Regions from separate parts of the Paenibacillus sp. NPDC058174 genome, predicted to be linked through region 1. Evidence: predicted binding sites of a transcription regulator. Region 1 holds the regulator's gene; the other holds the start of a gene.
What was found. The regulator CtsR, encoded in region 1, represses protease genes until heat stress. The targets are predictions, from matches to a motif close to ATGGTCAATAAAGGTCAAACA.

Region 1 (8,511 bases):
GGAATTTCAACTAACATTAAGTCTGGTAGTAACTCTTGCCTCGAACAAAGTATACAACGCTCAATATATTCTTTTTACGCAGCGCAGTCTTGCTGGTAATGATAATTCATGTTCGTTTCATGCTCCTGGCCGCTTCAAAATGCAAAAGTGCAGTTTGATTCCGCTAAAAGTATGAAAAATAAGCATCAAAATGCAAAAGTACAGTTAAAAATGGTCGTTTCGGCTGAAATAGGCCAAAAAGCCCCTCGCAAACTGCACTTTTGCATTTTGATGAGCTAAAATTGCCTTTTCGGGTAAAACAAACTGTATTTTTACATTTTGATGAGCAAGATCAAAAGCAGGAGCTTTTTAAGATGGGAGTATGCCGCAGAGTATACTCAGGATTTAAGCAGCTTAGATTGTTAGATTGTATGAGGTTGAAAAAGTTAGTACATTGATAGAGGTAGAGGATAAGATGTGAATTAGCAGCTGCCTTTCGAGAGCCAACCATTTAACATGTGCGTAAGTATTTAGCTCAAAAGGTACTAATACTTATATCAATGTGAATAAGTAGGTATTGCTGGGGCTGCTGCAATTATAAACGCACTAGACTCAAGCATTGAATGTACCTTCAGCCGAAATCGCACAAAATAGTCCACAGCTCTGCTTGCATATAGAACAGGCATTGTTGATTCAGTGGTATCGTACTGCACTACCCATAAGCCGTATTTCTAGGATACTCTTATGCATTGTGAAAGCAGTACTACTGCGTCTAAGTGCGAATCTGCACTGTAGTACATAACCCTGAATTGCAATAGATGATCCATTTGTACATATCTTTACTGCTTTGTACACGCACTTTAAGTAGTACAAGCACACCGTATGGTGCTACCTCATCACTCAATTATGCTTACTACTGCTTCCTCACTACACATCGGCAGCTGCAGCCCACTCCCCAGCGTGGTCCCTCACTCACCATAGCCATACAATACGCCTCCTAGTCGCCTAGTCGTACGCTTTCCTCAATCGTACACACACTTTGTGCACATTTTCCCCAATGCACCTTGCACAACTTGCGTCATTTAATTATGCACAGTGCATAATTAAAAATGGCAAATGTTGATGAATCACGACATTTCGATAATCACATGTGCATAACTTTAAGGGGATGCTTATCCCTTGTTTTCTCCACATGATCCACAGTCTGTTTATAACAACGTGCACAACCAAGCCCATCAACCTGAACGGACAAACATACAAAGAAGCTGTAATGACTGCAATAATCGGTGCCGCAAAATATAATTTCATTAATAGCGCCTTTCCTTCATTTTCATCTGATCTTTAACCCCTTATTTAAACAAAGGAATACTGCCCTGCAAAATGTTTCTAGCCGGCATTTTGCCCCCCCACACACCCTATCCGTGTCATCCCTTCCGAAATGGGGTATAAATAACTGTAAAGCGCATCAAGATAGGTATTACGGGCGTTTTGACTAAGCAACTGACAATCGTCAGAAAATTGCAAATCCATCACTTGACCTTTGACTTATTTTGCGTATAATAAAGTTAAAGTCAAAGAAAGTCAAAGTCAGTTGGAGCCCTTCAAAAGCAATGCAATAAAGGCTCCAAAGCAATACTGGGAGGTTGGTGATTTGCGTAACATTTCCGATCTCATCGAGCAATATTTGAAGCATATGCTGCAGGATAGTCCAGAGGGCGCTGTCGAGATCCAACGCAACGAGCTGGCAGACCGGTTCTCCTGTGTACCTTCTCAGATCAATTATGTAATCAGTACCCGGTTTACACTGGAGAAAGGCTACATGGTTGAAAGCAAACGGGGAGGCGGCGGTTATATCCGGATTCAACGGGTAGACCTTCCGGCACTCAAGACGATTCAATTCCATATCCATGATACGATTGGCGATTGCGTCGAGCAGAGTGCGGCAGAGGGATTGATTTATCAGCTGGAAGAAGCAGGTCTCATTACAAAGCGGGAAGGCAATCTGCTCCGCGCAGCAGTGGATCGCGAGACAATCGCCGTGAAGCTGCCGTTGCGGGACGAAATCAGGGCACGCTTGCTGCGGGCCATGCTGATATCGCTTCTTGTTAAGTAACGCGCCGTAAAAGCAAAGCCGAAACGCATTGCTTTTATTTCGAAGCTAAAGCGGTAATCTAGACTGCCTTAAGGCAGATAGTGCGCCGTTGATGCTTTCACATCACGCGCTTGAAGTTGCGTTCGTTGTTGTGATAGGAAAGGAGGGATTTCGGCTTGATTTGCCAAGAATGCGGCAATAGGCCGGCAACGCTTCATTTTACGAAGATCGTTAACGGTGAGAAAACTGAATTTCACGTCTGTGAAGCATGCGCCAGAGAAAGAGGAGACAGTATCCCTGGAGCGGTGAATGGATTTTCGATCCACAACCTGCTGTCGGGGCTGCTCGACTTCGATCCCTCCGGCTCAGCAAGCAGTGCAAGCTTGAAACAGCAGCAAGCGCTGCGATGCGAAGAATGCGGCTTAACGTATACGCAGTTCAGCAAGCTCGGAAGATTTGGGTGCAGCTCCTGCTACCGGTATTTTGCCGACAGGCTCGATCCGCTCCTTAAGCGAGTACATGGCAATACGGTGCACAGCGGTAAAATACCGAAGCGTACCGGAAGCCAAATTCAGTACAAACGTGAAATCGAACAGCTTCGCGGAGAAATGCAGGGCCATATTGAACGTGAAGAATTTGAAAGTGCAGCTGAGCTTCGTGATCGTATTCGCGAGCTTGAGCGTAAAATAGCAGACCTCTAGCCAATAAAGCAACAAAACAATAAAAGCATGAAGCAAGCATTAGGGCAAGGCCGCATGAAGGAGGGTTCCTCTTGACGAAACGTCGTTTCTCACAACAGGCGGTTAGCGATTGGATGAAAGGGGACGGCCCTGAATCCGATATCGTCATAAGCAGCCGAATCCGCATCGCCCGCAATTTGCGTCACAAGCCGTTTCCGATGCTGGCGACCAATGATCAATTGGTTGAAGTGATGGAGCAGCTGACGGAGGTTGCGAATTCAGGCAAGCTGAAGCCAGTCGGCAAGTTCGAGACGATTGTACTGTCCGAGCTTAATGAGCTGGAGAGGCGAGTGCTGGTTGAGAAGCATTTGATCAGTCCGAACCTGGCGAATGAATCGCGGGGCGGGGCGGTTATTTTAAGCGACAATGAATCCGTAAGCATAATGATTAACGAAGAGGATCATCTTCGCATTCAATGTTTATATCCAGGATTTCAAATTAAAGAAGCTTGGACGCATGCGAATCGGATCGATGATGTCTTCGAAGACGAAACGGATTACGCTTTTGATGAAAAGAAAGGCTATTTAACAAGTTGTCCGACTAATGTCGGCACCGGAATAAGGGCTTCGGTTATGATGCATCTGCCGGCACTCGTGCTGACGCAGCAGATTAATCGGATCTTATCCGCGGTAACGCAGGTCGGTTTAGCCGTAAGAGGGCTGTATGGGGAAGGCAGCGAGGCACTCGGCAATTTGTTTCAAATCTCGAATCAAATTACGCTGGGGCAATCCGAGACCGAAATTATCGAGAATTTGCACGGCGTAGCCAAGCAGATTATCGAACATGAGAAGGCGGCCCGTTCAAGACTGATGTCGGAATCGCGACTGCGAATCGAAGATCGCGTCAAACGTTCTTACGGCATTCTGTCTTATGCAGCTGTAATGGACTCCAAGGAGTCGGCGCAGCGGTTGTCGGACGTTAGGCTCGGAGTCGATCTGGGATTGCTGGATGATGTCTCGCCGCAAATTATGAATGAATTAATCGTAATGACACAGCCGGGCTTCCTGCAGCAGGCGTTCAATGAGAAAATGAGCGCTGAACAGCGGGATTACAGGCGGGCTGAATTAATCCGCAAGCAATTGCGGAGTCAAACCGAGCATGGGGGTGCGTGAATATGATGTTTGGACGATTTACGGAACGGGCGCAGAAGGTGCTGGCACTAGCACAAGAGGAAGCGGTTCGTCTTGGACACAATAATATTGGTACAGAGCATATTTTGCTTGGTCTGATTAGAGAAGGCGAAGGCATCGCAGCGAAAGCTTTGATCGGTCTTGGCCTTGGACTTGAAAAAATACAGGATGAGGTAGAAGCGTTAATCGGCCGCGGACAAGAGCAGCCGACGAATATCGCTTACACGCCTCGTGCGAAAAAAGTAATTGAGCTGTCGATGGATGAAGCGAGAAAGCTTGGCCATACTTACGTCGGCACTGAGCATATTCTTCTCGGCCTCATTCGTGAAGGCGAAGGCGTAGCAGCGCGGGTGCTCAACAATCTGGGCATCAGCCTGAACAAAGCCCGCCAGCAAGTGCTGCAGCTTCTTGGAAGCAGCGAAGCGGTATCCAGCAACCACGGTGCCCCTTCCAATGTCAGCACGCCAACGCTGGATGGCCTGGCACGTGATCTGACGGCTTATGCGAAGGAAGGCAATCTGGACCCTGTTATCGGCCGCAGCAAGGAAATCGAGCGTGTTATTCAAGTGCTCAGCCGCCGGACGAAAAACAATCCAGTGCTTATTGGCGAGCCGGGTGTAGGTAAGACGGCGATCGCGGAAGGCCTGGCGCAAAAAATTATCGCCAATGAAATTCCGGAGACGCTGCGTGACAAACGTGTAATGACACTCGATATGGGGTCAGTCGTTGCAGGCACGAAATACCGCGGTGAATTCGAGGATCGGCTGAAAAAGATTATGGATGAGATCCGGCAAGCCGGCAACATCATCCTCTTCATCGACGAGCTGCATACGCTCATCGGAGCCGGCGGTGCTGAGGGCGCGATTGATGCCTCCAACATTTTGAAACCGGCTTTGGCCCGCGGCGAGCTGCAATGCATCGGCGCGACGACGCTGGATGAATACCGCAAGTATATCGAGAAGGACGCAGCGCTGGAGCGCCGTTTCCAACCGATTACAGTGGATCAGCCGTCGCCGGAAGAAGCGGTTCAAATTCTGATGGGACTTCGTGACCGTTATGAAGCGCATCACCGGGTCAAAATTACGGATGAAGCGATCGTTCAAGCAGTCAAACTGTCGGATCGCTACATCACCGACCGGTTCCTGCCGGATAAAGCGATCGACCTCATTGATGAGGCAGGCTCTAAAGTCCGGTTGAACTCGTACACGGTACCGCCGAATCTGAAGCAGCTGGAAAACCGTCTGGAGGATATCCGCAAGGAGAAGGACGCGGCGGTGCAAAGCCAAGAGTTCGAAAAGGCTGCAGCTCTGCGCGATACGGAACAGAAGATCCGTGAAGAGCTGGACGTAACGAAAAACCAATGGAAAGAAAAACAAGGCCGTACCGATTCCGAGGTTACGCCTGAAGATATCGCACAAGTCGTGGCAAGCTGGACCGGTATTCCGGTCAGCAAGCTCGCAGAAGAAGAAACGGAGCGTCTGCTCAACATGGAAGCTCTTCTTCATGACCGGGTTATCGGTCAAGACGAAGCGGTCAAAGCGGTATCGAGAGCAATCCGCCGCGCTCGCGCCGGCCTGAAGGATCCGAAGCGTCCAATGGGCTCCTTCATCTTCCTGGGTCCAACCGGTGTTGGTAAAACCGAGCTGGCCCGCGCCCTTGCGGAAGCGATGTTCGGCGACGAGAATGCGGTTATCCGTATCGATATGTCGGAGTATATGGAGAAGCATTCGACTTCCCGCCTCGTCGGCGCGCCTCCAGGCTATGTCGGCTACGAGGAAGGCGGCCAGCTGACCGAGAAGGTCCGCCGCAAGCCATATTCCGTAGTTCTGCTCGATGAGATTGAGAAGGCGCATCCGGAAGTGTTCAACATTCTGCTGCAAGTGCTGGAGGATGGACGCTTGACCGATTCCAAAGGCCGGGTCGTTGACTTCCGCAATACGCTGATCATCATGACGTCGAACGTTGGCGCCGATCAAATCAAACGCAATTCGTCGCTTGGCTTCACAGCGGTACACGATGCCGGCCGCGACTTTGCACAAATGAAAGATAAAGTAATGGGCGAGCTGAAGAAAAGCTTCCGTCCGGAGTTCTTGAACCGGATCGACGAGACGATCGTGTTCCACTCGCTGGAGCAGGAGCATATCGCTCAAATCGTGACGCTCATGTCCGACGATCTTCGCAAGCGTCTGCGCGAGCAAGAGGTGGACTTCGTCCTCACCGATGCTGCCAAAGCATTCCTCGCGAAGGAAGGCTTCGATCCGCAATACGGTGCGCGTCCGCTGCGCCGTGCGATTCAGAAGCATATCGAGGATCGGTTGTCCGAGGATCTGCTGATGGGCAAAATCAGCAAAGGCGATACGTTTACAATCGACGAGAAGGACGGCGCGTTGACCGTAACCCGCTCCTCCGATGTCGAGAAGGAAGCCGTTTCCGAGGAACCGGCAGCCAAATAACAGCTTGAACACAATGCGCTTCTTCCGGAAACGGAAGGGGCGCATTTTTTTTTCATGGACACAGGGGTTTATAGGTTGGGGATTAAATGGTAAACTTTGAATGAAAGCGTATGTTAAAAGGAGCCTGTCATGGCAAAAATAAAATCGAAGTTCGTATGTACAGATTGCGGCACAGAATCGCCGAAATGGCTGGGCAAATGCCCGGGCTGCCACGCGTGGAATACAATGGTCGAAGAGAAGGAGACTGTTGTGAAGACGCAGGGCGTTGGTCTTCGGATGGTTCATACGAAAGAAAAGGCGCAATCCATCATACATATAGAAAGCGGGCAAGAACCGCGTATTGAAACAAAGATGCAGGAGCTGAACCGTGTACTGGGCGGAGGCGTCGTTCCAGGCTCGCTGATATTGGTGGGCGGCGACCCCGGCATCGGCAAATCGACACTGCTGCTGCAAACCTCGCATGCTATGGCGGTTAAGGGTCTGAAGGTGCTCTATATTTCCGGAGAGGAATCGGTTCGCCAGACAAGATTGCGGGCGGATCGTCTTGGTGCCTTGACGGAAATGCTGTATGTGCTGTGCGAAACGAATATGGATCATATTAACGATGCCATTGAAACGATCGCACCTGATTTTCTCGTCATTGACTCCATTCAGACGGTATATGATCCGAACGTACAATCAGCGCCGGGCAGCGTTGCCCAGGTCCGCGAATGTACAGCGCACTTTATGCGGGTAGCCAAGATCAAGGGCATCGCAACGGTGCTCGTCGGGCACGTTACGAAGGAAGGCGCAATTGCCGGTCCTAGGCTGCTGGAGCATATGGTCGACTGCGTGCTTTATTTCGAAGGCGAGCGGCATCATACCTACCGGCTGCTGAGGGCGGTGAAAAACCGTTTCGGCTCGACGAATGAAATCGGAATATTCGAAATGGGCGAGGAAGGGCTGCGCGAGGTTGCCAATCCGTCGGAGCTGTTTCTATCCGAGCGTCCGCTTGGCGTATCCGGTTCAACTGTAGTCGCCAGTATGGAGGGAACGCGGCCGGTGCTTGTCGAGCTGCAGGCACTTGTAGCAACGACGAACTTCCCGTCGCCCCGCCGTATGTCTACGGGCATCGACCATAACCGAATGGCGCTCATTATCGCCGTGCTGGAGAAGCGTATCGGCATGTTCCTGCAGACGCAGGATGCATATTTGAACGTAGCGGGCGGCGTTAAGCTTGACGAGCCGGCTGTCGATCTGGCAGCGGCCGTATCGCTGGCTTCAAGCTTCCGTGATGCGCCTACGAAGCCTTACGATGTTATATTCGGCGAAGTTGGCTTGACCGGCGAAGTCCGTGCTGTATCGCGGGCAGAGCAGCGGGTGAAGGAAGCGGAGAAGCTCGGTTTCAAGCGGGTTATTATGCCGGAGAAAAGCCTGAAAGGCTGGAAGGCGCCAGAAGGCATCGAGATTATCGGAGTCAATACCGTATCGGAAGCACTTAAGGCAGCACTTGGATAGGGGGCATACGATGAAAGAACCAAGTCAGCAAGACATAATGAATCAGTTGTTGCAGTTAGTCGCACCCGGCACCCCGTTCCGCGAAGGGCTGGAAAATGTACTGCGGGCGAAAACGGGCGCTCTGCTCGTCGTGGGCTATAGCCCGGAAGTCATGGAAGTCGTGGACGGCGGCTTTTCCATCAATTGCGATTTCTCGCCAAACTACTTATATGAGCTTGCAAAAATGGACGGGGCGATCATTTTAAGCGAGGATATGCGCCGCATTTTGTATGCCAATACGCAGCTGATCCCGAACAGCTCTATCCCTTCGACGGAGACTGGCATTCGGCACCGGACAGCGGAGCGGGTTGCAAAGCAGACCGGCAAGCTGGTCGTCTCGATCTCGCAGCGCCGCAACATCATTACGCTGTACCAAGGCAATCTGCGCTACTCCCTCAAGGAGATGGGCGTCATTCTGACCAAGGCCAATCAAGCGATTCAGACGCTGGAGAAGTACCGGGCTGTGCTGAACCAATCGCTGACGAACTTGTCCGCGCTTGAATTCGAGGAGCTGGTTACGCTTCAAGAGGTTGCGCATGTCGTTCAGCGTGTAGAGATGGTGCTGCGCGTCAAGATGGAGA
Region 2 (8,511 bases), on a different contig from region 1:
CTCCAGGTAACCTTTAGCGCTATCCGGTGCTACGTCACGGCCGTCCAAGAAGGCATGCACATAAACCTCAGTGAGTCCTTCCTTTTTCGCCAGCTCTAGCAGTGCGAACAAATGCGCGATATGGCTGTGTACGCCGCCGTCAGACACGAGGCCGTACAGATGAAGCTTCTTATTGTTCGCTTTCACATGGCGCACAGCGCCAAGCAGCGTTTCATTGTCGAAAAACTCGCCGTCGCGGATCGATTTGCTGATCCGGGTCAGGTCTTGGTACACGATGCGTCCTGCACCGATGTTCAAATGGCCAACCTCAGAGTTGCCCATTTGGCCTTCCGGCAAGCCTACCGCCTCGCCGCATGCCGTCAACGTCGTATGCGGGTAAGTCGACCAGTAACGATCATAGTTCGGCTTTTTCGCTTGTGCGACCGCGTTGCCCGTCACATCGTCGCGAAGGCCGAAGCCGTCCAAAATAATGAGTGCTACAGGTTTTGGAGCTGCCATTTACTTGGCCCCCTCAACGAGAGCGATGTAGGATGCTGGCTCCAGGCTTGCACCGCCGACGAGAGCGCCGTCGATGTCCGCTTGGCCCATGTATTCCGCAACATTGTTAGGCTTCACGCTGCCGCCGTATTGAATGCGTACTGCGTTTGCAGTCGCTTCGTCATACAGGCCTGCAACGACGCCGCGGATGTAGCCGATTACGTCTTGTGCGTCTTCGGAAGTCGAAGATTTGCCAGTGCCAATCGCCCAGATTGGCTCATAAGCGATAACGACTTCAGCTGCTTGTGCTGCGGACAAACCTTGGAAAGCCGCTTCAGTCTGAACTTTAACGACATCCTTCGTTTGGTTCGCTTCACGCTCTTCAAGATGCTCGCCTACGCAGACGATTGGCGTCAAGCCGTGCTTGAATGCCGCATGCGTCTTTTTGTTGACGATCTCGTCCGTTTCCGCGAAGTAAGCACGACGCTCGGAGTGGCCGATGATCACATACTTCACGCCAAGATCCTTCAGCATAACGCCGCTGATCTCGCCTGTGAATGCACCATTGTCTTCAAAGTGAAGGTTTTGCGCGCCGATCGCGATCGACGTGCCTTTTGCTGCCTCTACCAAAGCCGGAAGCGTTGTGTATGGAGCGCAGATTACGCTTTCTACACCGTCAACCTCTGCTTTGCCTTTTACTTCGGAGAAGAAAGAAACGGCTTCGGATACGGTTTTGAACATTTTCCAGTTGCCTGCAATGATTGGTTTTCTGCTCATCGTATTGCCTCCTAAATTCATTATTCATTCCGGATGAAGCTATATGAAGGTAAGACTATTTATCGTTAAGAGCTACAACGCCAGGAAGCACTTTGCCTTCCATGAACTCGAGGGAAGCGCCGCCGCCTGTCGAGATGAAGTTCATACGGTCAGCCAGGCCGAATTTCTCAGCTGCTGCAGCGGAGTCGCCGCCGCCGATTACCGTATAGCCTTCTGTTTCGGCACAAGCATTTGCTACAGCTTGCGTGCCGTGCGAGAATGGCTCGATTTCGAATACGCCCATTGGTCCGTTCCAAACAACCAGCTTGGAGTTTTTGATAACGTCAGCGTAAATTTCACGCGTTTTCGGACCGATGTCGATGCCTTCCCAGTCTGCAGGAATGCTGTCGATGCTAACGATTTTTGTGTTCGCGTTTTTGCTGAAATCGTCAGCTACTACGATGTCGACAGGAATCAGGAAGTTTTTGCCCAGCTTTTTCGCTTTCTCGATGAACTCAAGCGCCAGATCCAGCTTGGAGTTGTCAACGAGCGATTGGCCGATTTCATGGCCTTGTGCTTTGAAGAACGTGTAGGACAAGCCGCCGCCGATGATGATGTTGTCGGCAATCTCGATCATTTTGTTGATAACATCGATTTTGTCCTTAACTTTAGAACCGCCTACGATCGCCGTGAATGGACGCTCAGGGTTGTTCAGTGCTTTGCCCAGTACATCCAGCTCTCTTTCCATCAGAAGGCCGGATACGGCCGGCAGGTGGTGTGCAATGCCTTCTGTCGATGCATGCGCACGGTGAGCGGCGCCAAATGCGTCGTTGACATACAGGTCAGCCAGATCAGCAAAAGCTTGTGCCAGCTGCGAATCGTTTTTCTCTTCGCCTTCGTTGAAACGAACGTTTTCAAGCAGCAATACGTCGCCTTCGTTCAAAGCCGCGATTTGCGCTTTAACCGCTTCGCCTGTGGACTCGGAAGCTTTCGCAACCGGTTTGCCCAGCAGCTCGGAGAGGCGTTCTGCAGCAGGAGTCAGACGAAGCTCTTCCACAACTTGACCATTTGGACGGCCCAGGTGGCTTGCCAAAATGACTTTTGCGCCTTTTTCGATCAGGAAGTTGATTGTCGGAAGCGTCTCGCGGATCCGTTTGTCATCAGTAATTTTGCCATCTTCGAGCGGCACGTTGAAATCTACGCGAACAAATACGCGTTTGCCGGATACTTCTACGTCACGAACACTTTTCTTATTCATATCGTATACCCTCCTGATTGGTTGCTTATTCGGTCGAACCTGTTAAGTAAGGACAAGGAATGGACACCGAGATTATAAAGCGGCAAATGCGCAGGCATAGAAACGGCGTTCCTTCATGAAGAAGGAACGCCGTTTGCTTCGCCCCTCGCGTTACCGGGAGCGCTGCAGACTAAGCGCATCCCGGATCATTGAATGATCCGGGATGCAAGCGTTCCTTGCAATTAGGGGAACAAGCTCCCTTAGTCTTACAGACCTTTGCTTGCGATGTAAGCAGCGAGATCAACTACGCGGTTCGAGTAGCCCCACTCGTTGTCATACCAGGAAACGACTTTAACCATGTTGCCTTCAACAACCATAGTCGACAGAGCGTCGATTGTGGAGGAAGCAGGGTCGCCGTTGTAGTCGCTCGATACGAGCGGCAGTTCGTTGTAGTTCAAGATGCCTTTAAGCGAAGTTTCGGAAGCTTCTTTGAATGCTGCGTTAACTTCTTCAACTGTAACGTCAACTTTCAGTTCAGCAACCAGATCTGTTACGGAAACGTTAGGTGTAGGAACACGCATAGCCATACCGTTCAGTTTGCCTTTCAGTTCTGGCAGAACCAGCGATACTGCTTTTGCTGCGCCAGTCGAGGAAGGAATGATGTTTTCTGCAGCAGCACGAGCGCGGCGCAGGTCTTTATGTGGAACGTCCAGTACTGCTTGGTCATTCGTGTACGAGTGAACAGTCGTCATCATGCCTTTAACGATGCCGAATTTGTCATTCAGTACTTTAGCGAATGGCGCCAGGCAGTTAGTCGTACAAGAAGCGTTCGAGATAACTGTGTGAGCAGCTGGATCGTATTTGTCTTCGTTAACGCCGATTACAACTGTGATGTCTTCGTTAGTAGCAGGAGCGGAGATGATAACTTTCTTCGCGCCGCCTTTCAAGTGAAGCTCAGCTTTTTCTTTAGCTGTGAAGATACCTGTGGATTCAACAACGATTTCCGCGCCTACGGAAGCCCAAGGAAGGTTCTCAGGGTTACGCTCAGCGAAAACTTTGATTTCGCGGCCGTTAACTACGATTGCGCCTTCTTTAGCTTCTACCGTTGCGTCAAGCACGCCATGCGTTGTGTCATATTTCAGCAGGTGAGCCAGTGTTTTTGTGTCAGTCAGATCGTTTACTGCTACCACTTCTACTTCAGGGTTGCTCAGGGACGCGCGAAATACGTTACGGCCGATACGGCCAAATCCGTTAATACCAACTTTAACCATTGTTATTTCCTCCTAAATGTTTTTTAAGGGCTAAATGTATTTTCAAAACGTTCTGCAGCTATCCCAGGTGACCGCCACAAACCGTTAAGACACAAATTTACTTCGACTGTTCTTGCTCGATAATCGATACGATTTCCAGCGCTGCCGCTTCGTCTACGACTAACACGTCGTTGTGGCCGAAACGCATCACCGCTGCGATCGCTTCACCTTTGCTTTTGCCGCCGGCGACACCGATAACAACCTCAGTCTTCACAATATCATCCAAACGTAATCCTACCGTCTGCATTTGATGCACAACCCGTCCCTCGCGGTCAAAATAGTACCCGAATGCCTCCGCCAGCGCTCCGTCTCTCGTCATCGCATCCAGCAGCTCCGGCTTCAGCCTTCGCCTGCGGGCCATCACTTTGGCATCTCCGATGCCATGCACGACGATTCGTGAGCTTCGAATGACATCGACAATCTCGCGAATGTTGGGCTCTTGCATAATCGAGGCATACGCCTCTTCGCCCAAATGATCCGGTACATGCAGCAGCCGGTAATTGGCACCGGTGCGCTTTGCCATTGTTGAGGCGATTGTGTTTGCTTGGTAGTCGAGACTTTCGCCGAGGCCGCCTCTTGCCGGTACGAACCAGTTCGTCTTCAGCGGAGCTGAAGTTGTCAACTGATTAGCTACCTGCTCAATCGTAGTTCCGCCGGTTACAGCCACTACATCTCCGGGCTCCATAACCTTGCGAAGCACTTGGCATGCAGCTCGTCCAAGCTCCCGTTTCGTTTGCGCGGACTGTTCCGAGTCCCCAGCCACTACAATGACTTGCGGCAAACCGAAAGCGGTCTGAATCTTTTCTTGCAGTTCGGATAAGCCGAACATCGTCGTGTAGAAAGGCTCCAATTGCTCTAGAAGCTCTCGGCCCGCCTCACTTATCCGCATTCCCGTGGGGTGAATCTCTAGCAAGCCTTGCGATTTCAGAAAATCGGTCTCCGCACGCAGCACCCGTTCCGTCATCGATAATGACGAAGCCAAGGTCCGCCTGCCAATCAGATCAGACAGCTGAACCTGATTCAAGATGGAGTACCGCTTCCGCATCACTTCGAGCAAATCCGGGAGAAGCTGCTGCTGCAGTTCAATAATCTGGCGCATCCTCTATTATTCACTCCATCGGCTCACTGCGTTTTGGAACGGTGATGAGCATTTTGTTTATATAGGACGTTGGACTCAATATGTCCCGCATGCTCATTTTAAGTCCCACCTTTATTTTAGCTAAAAGTTTTAACGTTAGCAAGCGAACATTTGAACGTGAAAACGGTTACCGCCACCATTTTCTCAAATTTATTTTTCTCAGAGCTCTTGATTTCCCGACCAGAATATCATATACTAAATTTTGCTGTTCCATTTATATGTGCGCCCGTGGTCCAATGGATATGACGTAGGCCTCCGGAGCCTGAGATCTAGGTTCGATTCCTAGCGGGCGCGCCATACTACTTATGAATGCTAACCGCCCTCCCGGGGCGGTTTTTTTGCATCTGTATATTTGTGTATCTTAGCCGTATTACGGCGGTTATGCGGCTTGTCCTTCTTTGCTAGTGAGTCTAACCTATCCTCCCCTGTCCCTAATACCCTCTAGCCTGTTCAACAACCTGCTCTGCACATGCCGCAAATGTTATGCTTAGTATCCATCAACATTTCCACTATCTCAAGTTTTTGCATCACCATCCCATTTGCTCATATATCTCCTTATCACATCTTTACCCTCTAACACTGTCATCGTAACTGCGTATTTATGGAGCTGCTGCCCGTCAAAATGTAAAAGTGCATTTTGATTTGCTCAAATCCGCTGTTTCAGCCCCTCAAAATGCAAAAATACATTTTGTTTACCCGATTTAGCTCGATTTCGGCGAAATACGCCTCTTTCAAATGCACTTTTGCATTTTGAACGCCATTTTAGAGGAAATCAGGCTTTTCAAACTGCACTTTTACATTTTGATTTGTTTTGAATGGGGAATCACCCCCATTAAAAGGTTTTATCGGCACCTAAATGAATTATTGAAGCTGCGCCACTCCGATCTCCGCTTTGCCTCGCAACAACACAACAAACCACAGGTTACTCCAACCGCTCTCTAGACTGGAACATTTGGTGCAGCATTTGAGCAATGGTTTTTTCCGAACCCGCCACTCCTGGCCTAAGGTCAGCGATCACTATTTAAATCAATGTTTTACACCACTGCCTGCCATAACTCCCGGTACTCGGGTTTCCTAAGATGACGACACTTATTGCTCCTGAAGCACTTTAATGTTCCAACGATAAACTGGCCCGTTTCATTTACTCGTAATGGTCATAAAACCATCAAACCGCGCCAATTCAGCGTCCAAAAACAATGGTTTGACTATCTTTGACTTTTGAAATGCAATCCGCTATTATGGGATTACGGCAACATCATCTTTGTAATTATCGAGGAGGGACTTACGTTGGACATGAATTTCGTTCCTATGGTTATTGAGCAAAACAATCGCGGAGAACGCGCTTATGACATTTATTCGCGGCTTCTGAAGGATCGCATCATCTTCCTCGGCACTGGCGTTAATGATGTCGTGGCCAACTCGATCATCGCGCAATTGCTGTTCCTGGCGGCTGACGATCCCGAGAAAGATATTTCCCTTTACATTAACAGCCCTGGCGGTTCGATTACGGCAGGTATGGCTATCTATGATACGATGCAATACATTAAACCGGATGTATCGACGATCTGCGTCGGCATGGCCGCTTCGATGGGCGCTTTCCTGCTGACGGCTGGCGCGAAGGGCAAACGCTATGCGCTGCCGAACAGTGAAGTCATGATCCACCAGCCGCTTGGCGGCGCAGAAGGCCAAGCGAGCGATATCGAAATCCGCGCCCGCCGCATTCTGAAAATGCGCGACAAGCTCAACGGCATTCTGGCTGAACGTTCCGGCCAGCCGCTCGAGCGCATCGAGCGCGACACCGACCGTGACTACTTCATGAGCGCGGCAGAAGCAACGGAATACGGACTCGTCGACAAAGTCATCGAGAAAGTACAATAATTTGCAACGCATACCGAAAAAGGCGGCACCCAGCAATGGGCGCCGCCTTTTTTTCCTATATATCGAGTCTCGGCCAGCACGGGCCGTCAATTTCAGTCATTTTTCGCAAAAATAAAAAAAGACTGCCTTAGTCTTTACAGACTTCAGCGACAGCCCCTTTAAATTCTTAGTAAAATTCAACGAAAACAAGCGATTATTGGTTCTCGAGCTCTTCTTTGCTGACGAGTGCGACTAAAGCGTTTACAGCCTGCTCGGCATCGGAACCTTCCGCGCTAATGAATACTTCAGTACCGGAACTAATCGCCAAGCTCATAATTCCCATAATCGATTTGGCATTCACTTTTTTGTCGTCTTTCTCAACAAATACTTCTGAGGAAAATTTGTTCGCTTCTTGAACGAAAAGTGCTGCTGGTCTAGCATGTAGTCCCGTCTTAAGACGAACGACAACCGGAAGCCTTGTCATGGAAACCATACCCCCTATATCATAATCAAATAAAGCATCTACATTCACATGTCATGTAATGAAGCCGTTTTGTACATCATTATATCATTATACCAAAGGATGCACTAGGATAAAAGTTCACCCATTGCGTATTTTTTCTGCCATCTCATCAATTTTTCGTAAACGATGATTGACGCCGGACTTGCTGACATTGCCCTTGAGCAGCTCGCCGACCTCTTTCAGGTTCATATCGGGATGCTGGAGACGAATCTCCGCCACTTCCTTCAATTTATCGGGAAGATTGTTCAGACCGATTTCCTTCTGGAGCAGCTTAATATTATCGATCTGCCGAACCGCCGCGCCAATCGTCTTGTTCAGGTTCGCGGTTTCGCAATTCACGATCCGGTTGACCGAATTACGCATGTCGCGCATGATGCGAACGTCTTCGAACTTGAACAAGGCCTGGTGAGCGCCGATAATGTTCAACAGCTCAATAATTTTCTCGCCCTCTTTGATGTAGAAAATAAAGCCCTTCTTCCGCTCGATGCATCGTGCATTCAGCTCGAACTTATTTGCCAGATCGACAAGGGCATTGCAATGCTCCTCGTACATCGACGAAATTTCCAGATGGTAAGATGAACCCTCCGGATTGTTAACCGAGCCGCCGGCTAGAAAAGCTCCGCGCAAGTAAGAGCGTTTGCAGCAAGGCTTACGAATAATGTCTTTATTAATGCCCAAATTGAAGACGAATCCTTCAGAAACGATCCGAAGCTCGCTCAAAATTTCTTGTACCCTTGACGGAATACGGACAATGTACACGTTATTTTTTTTGAGCCTCATTTTTTTACGGACGAGAAGCTCGGTATGCACTTCATAATGCTTCTTCAGCAGCGAGTAAATCCGCCGCGCGATAGCCGCATTTTCCGTAGAGATGTCCAGAACGACCTTGCGGCTGGATACACTGACAGAACCGTTCATTCGGATGAGTGCCGACAGCTCCGCTCGCTCGCAGCAGGCGTCCGCCTCAACCAAAGTTAGTTCTTTTTTTGTTTGCGCCGCAAATGACATCGTTTTTTCACCTCTTCCTAAGCATCCAGTTTTCCACTAGCTTATAAATATGATGGCTCAAACGCTCCGCATCATGCCTCAGGAATGTCCGGAACAGGACAAGCCGGTCGGCAATAACCTCGTAGCCTCTATTCGTTACTTCATCCAGATCCAGATGAACCGCCTTGGCGCCCATCTCTGCATATTTGTCTTCGACCTGAGGCGG

Region 2: the regulator CtsR is predicted to act here: its motif matches at 6,117-6,137, upstream of clpP (ATP-dependent Clp endopeptidase proteolytic subunit ClpP).

The regions. Positions count from the first base shown of each region.
Region 1 is NZ_JBHVUY010000014.1:128-8,638, forward strand. Features, by position in the region: gene ACFVVF_RS28535 (CtsR family transcriptional regulator) at 1,631-2,092, shown strand; gene mcsA (protein-arginine kinase activator protein McsA) at 2,248-2,772, shown strand; gene mcsB (protein-arginine kinase McsB) at 2,844-3,923, shown strand; gene clpC (ATP-dependent protease ATP-binding subunit ClpC) at 3,926-6,394, shown strand; gene radA (DNA repair protein RadA) at 6,524-7,891, shown strand; gene disA (DNA integrity scanning diadenylate cyclase DisA) at 7,902-8,511, shown strand, end outside.
Region 2 is NZ_JBHVUY010000004.1:24,552-33,062, reverse strand. Features, by position in the region: gene gpmI (2,3-bisphosphoglycerate-independent phosphoglycerate mutase) at 1-498, opposite strand, end outside; gene tpiA (triose-phosphate isomerase) at 499-1,254, opposite strand; gene ACFVVF_RS19435 (phosphoglycerate kinase) at 1,310-2,491, opposite strand; gene gap (type I glyceraldehyde-3-phosphate dehydrogenase) at 2,737-3,741, opposite strand; gene ACFVVF_RS19425 (sugar-binding transcriptional regulator) at 3,839-4,879, opposite strand; tRNA gene ACFVVF_RS19420 (tRNA-Arg) at 5,141-5,215, shown strand; gene clpP (ATP-dependent Clp endopeptidase proteolytic subunit ClpP) at 6,212-6,796, shown strand; gene ACFVVF_RS19410 (HPr family phosphocarrier protein) at 6,990-7,259, opposite strand; gene whiA (DNA-binding protein WhiA) at 7,377-8,306, opposite strand; gene ACFVVF_RS19400 (gluconeogenesis factor YvcK family protein) at 8,314-8,511, opposite strand, start outside.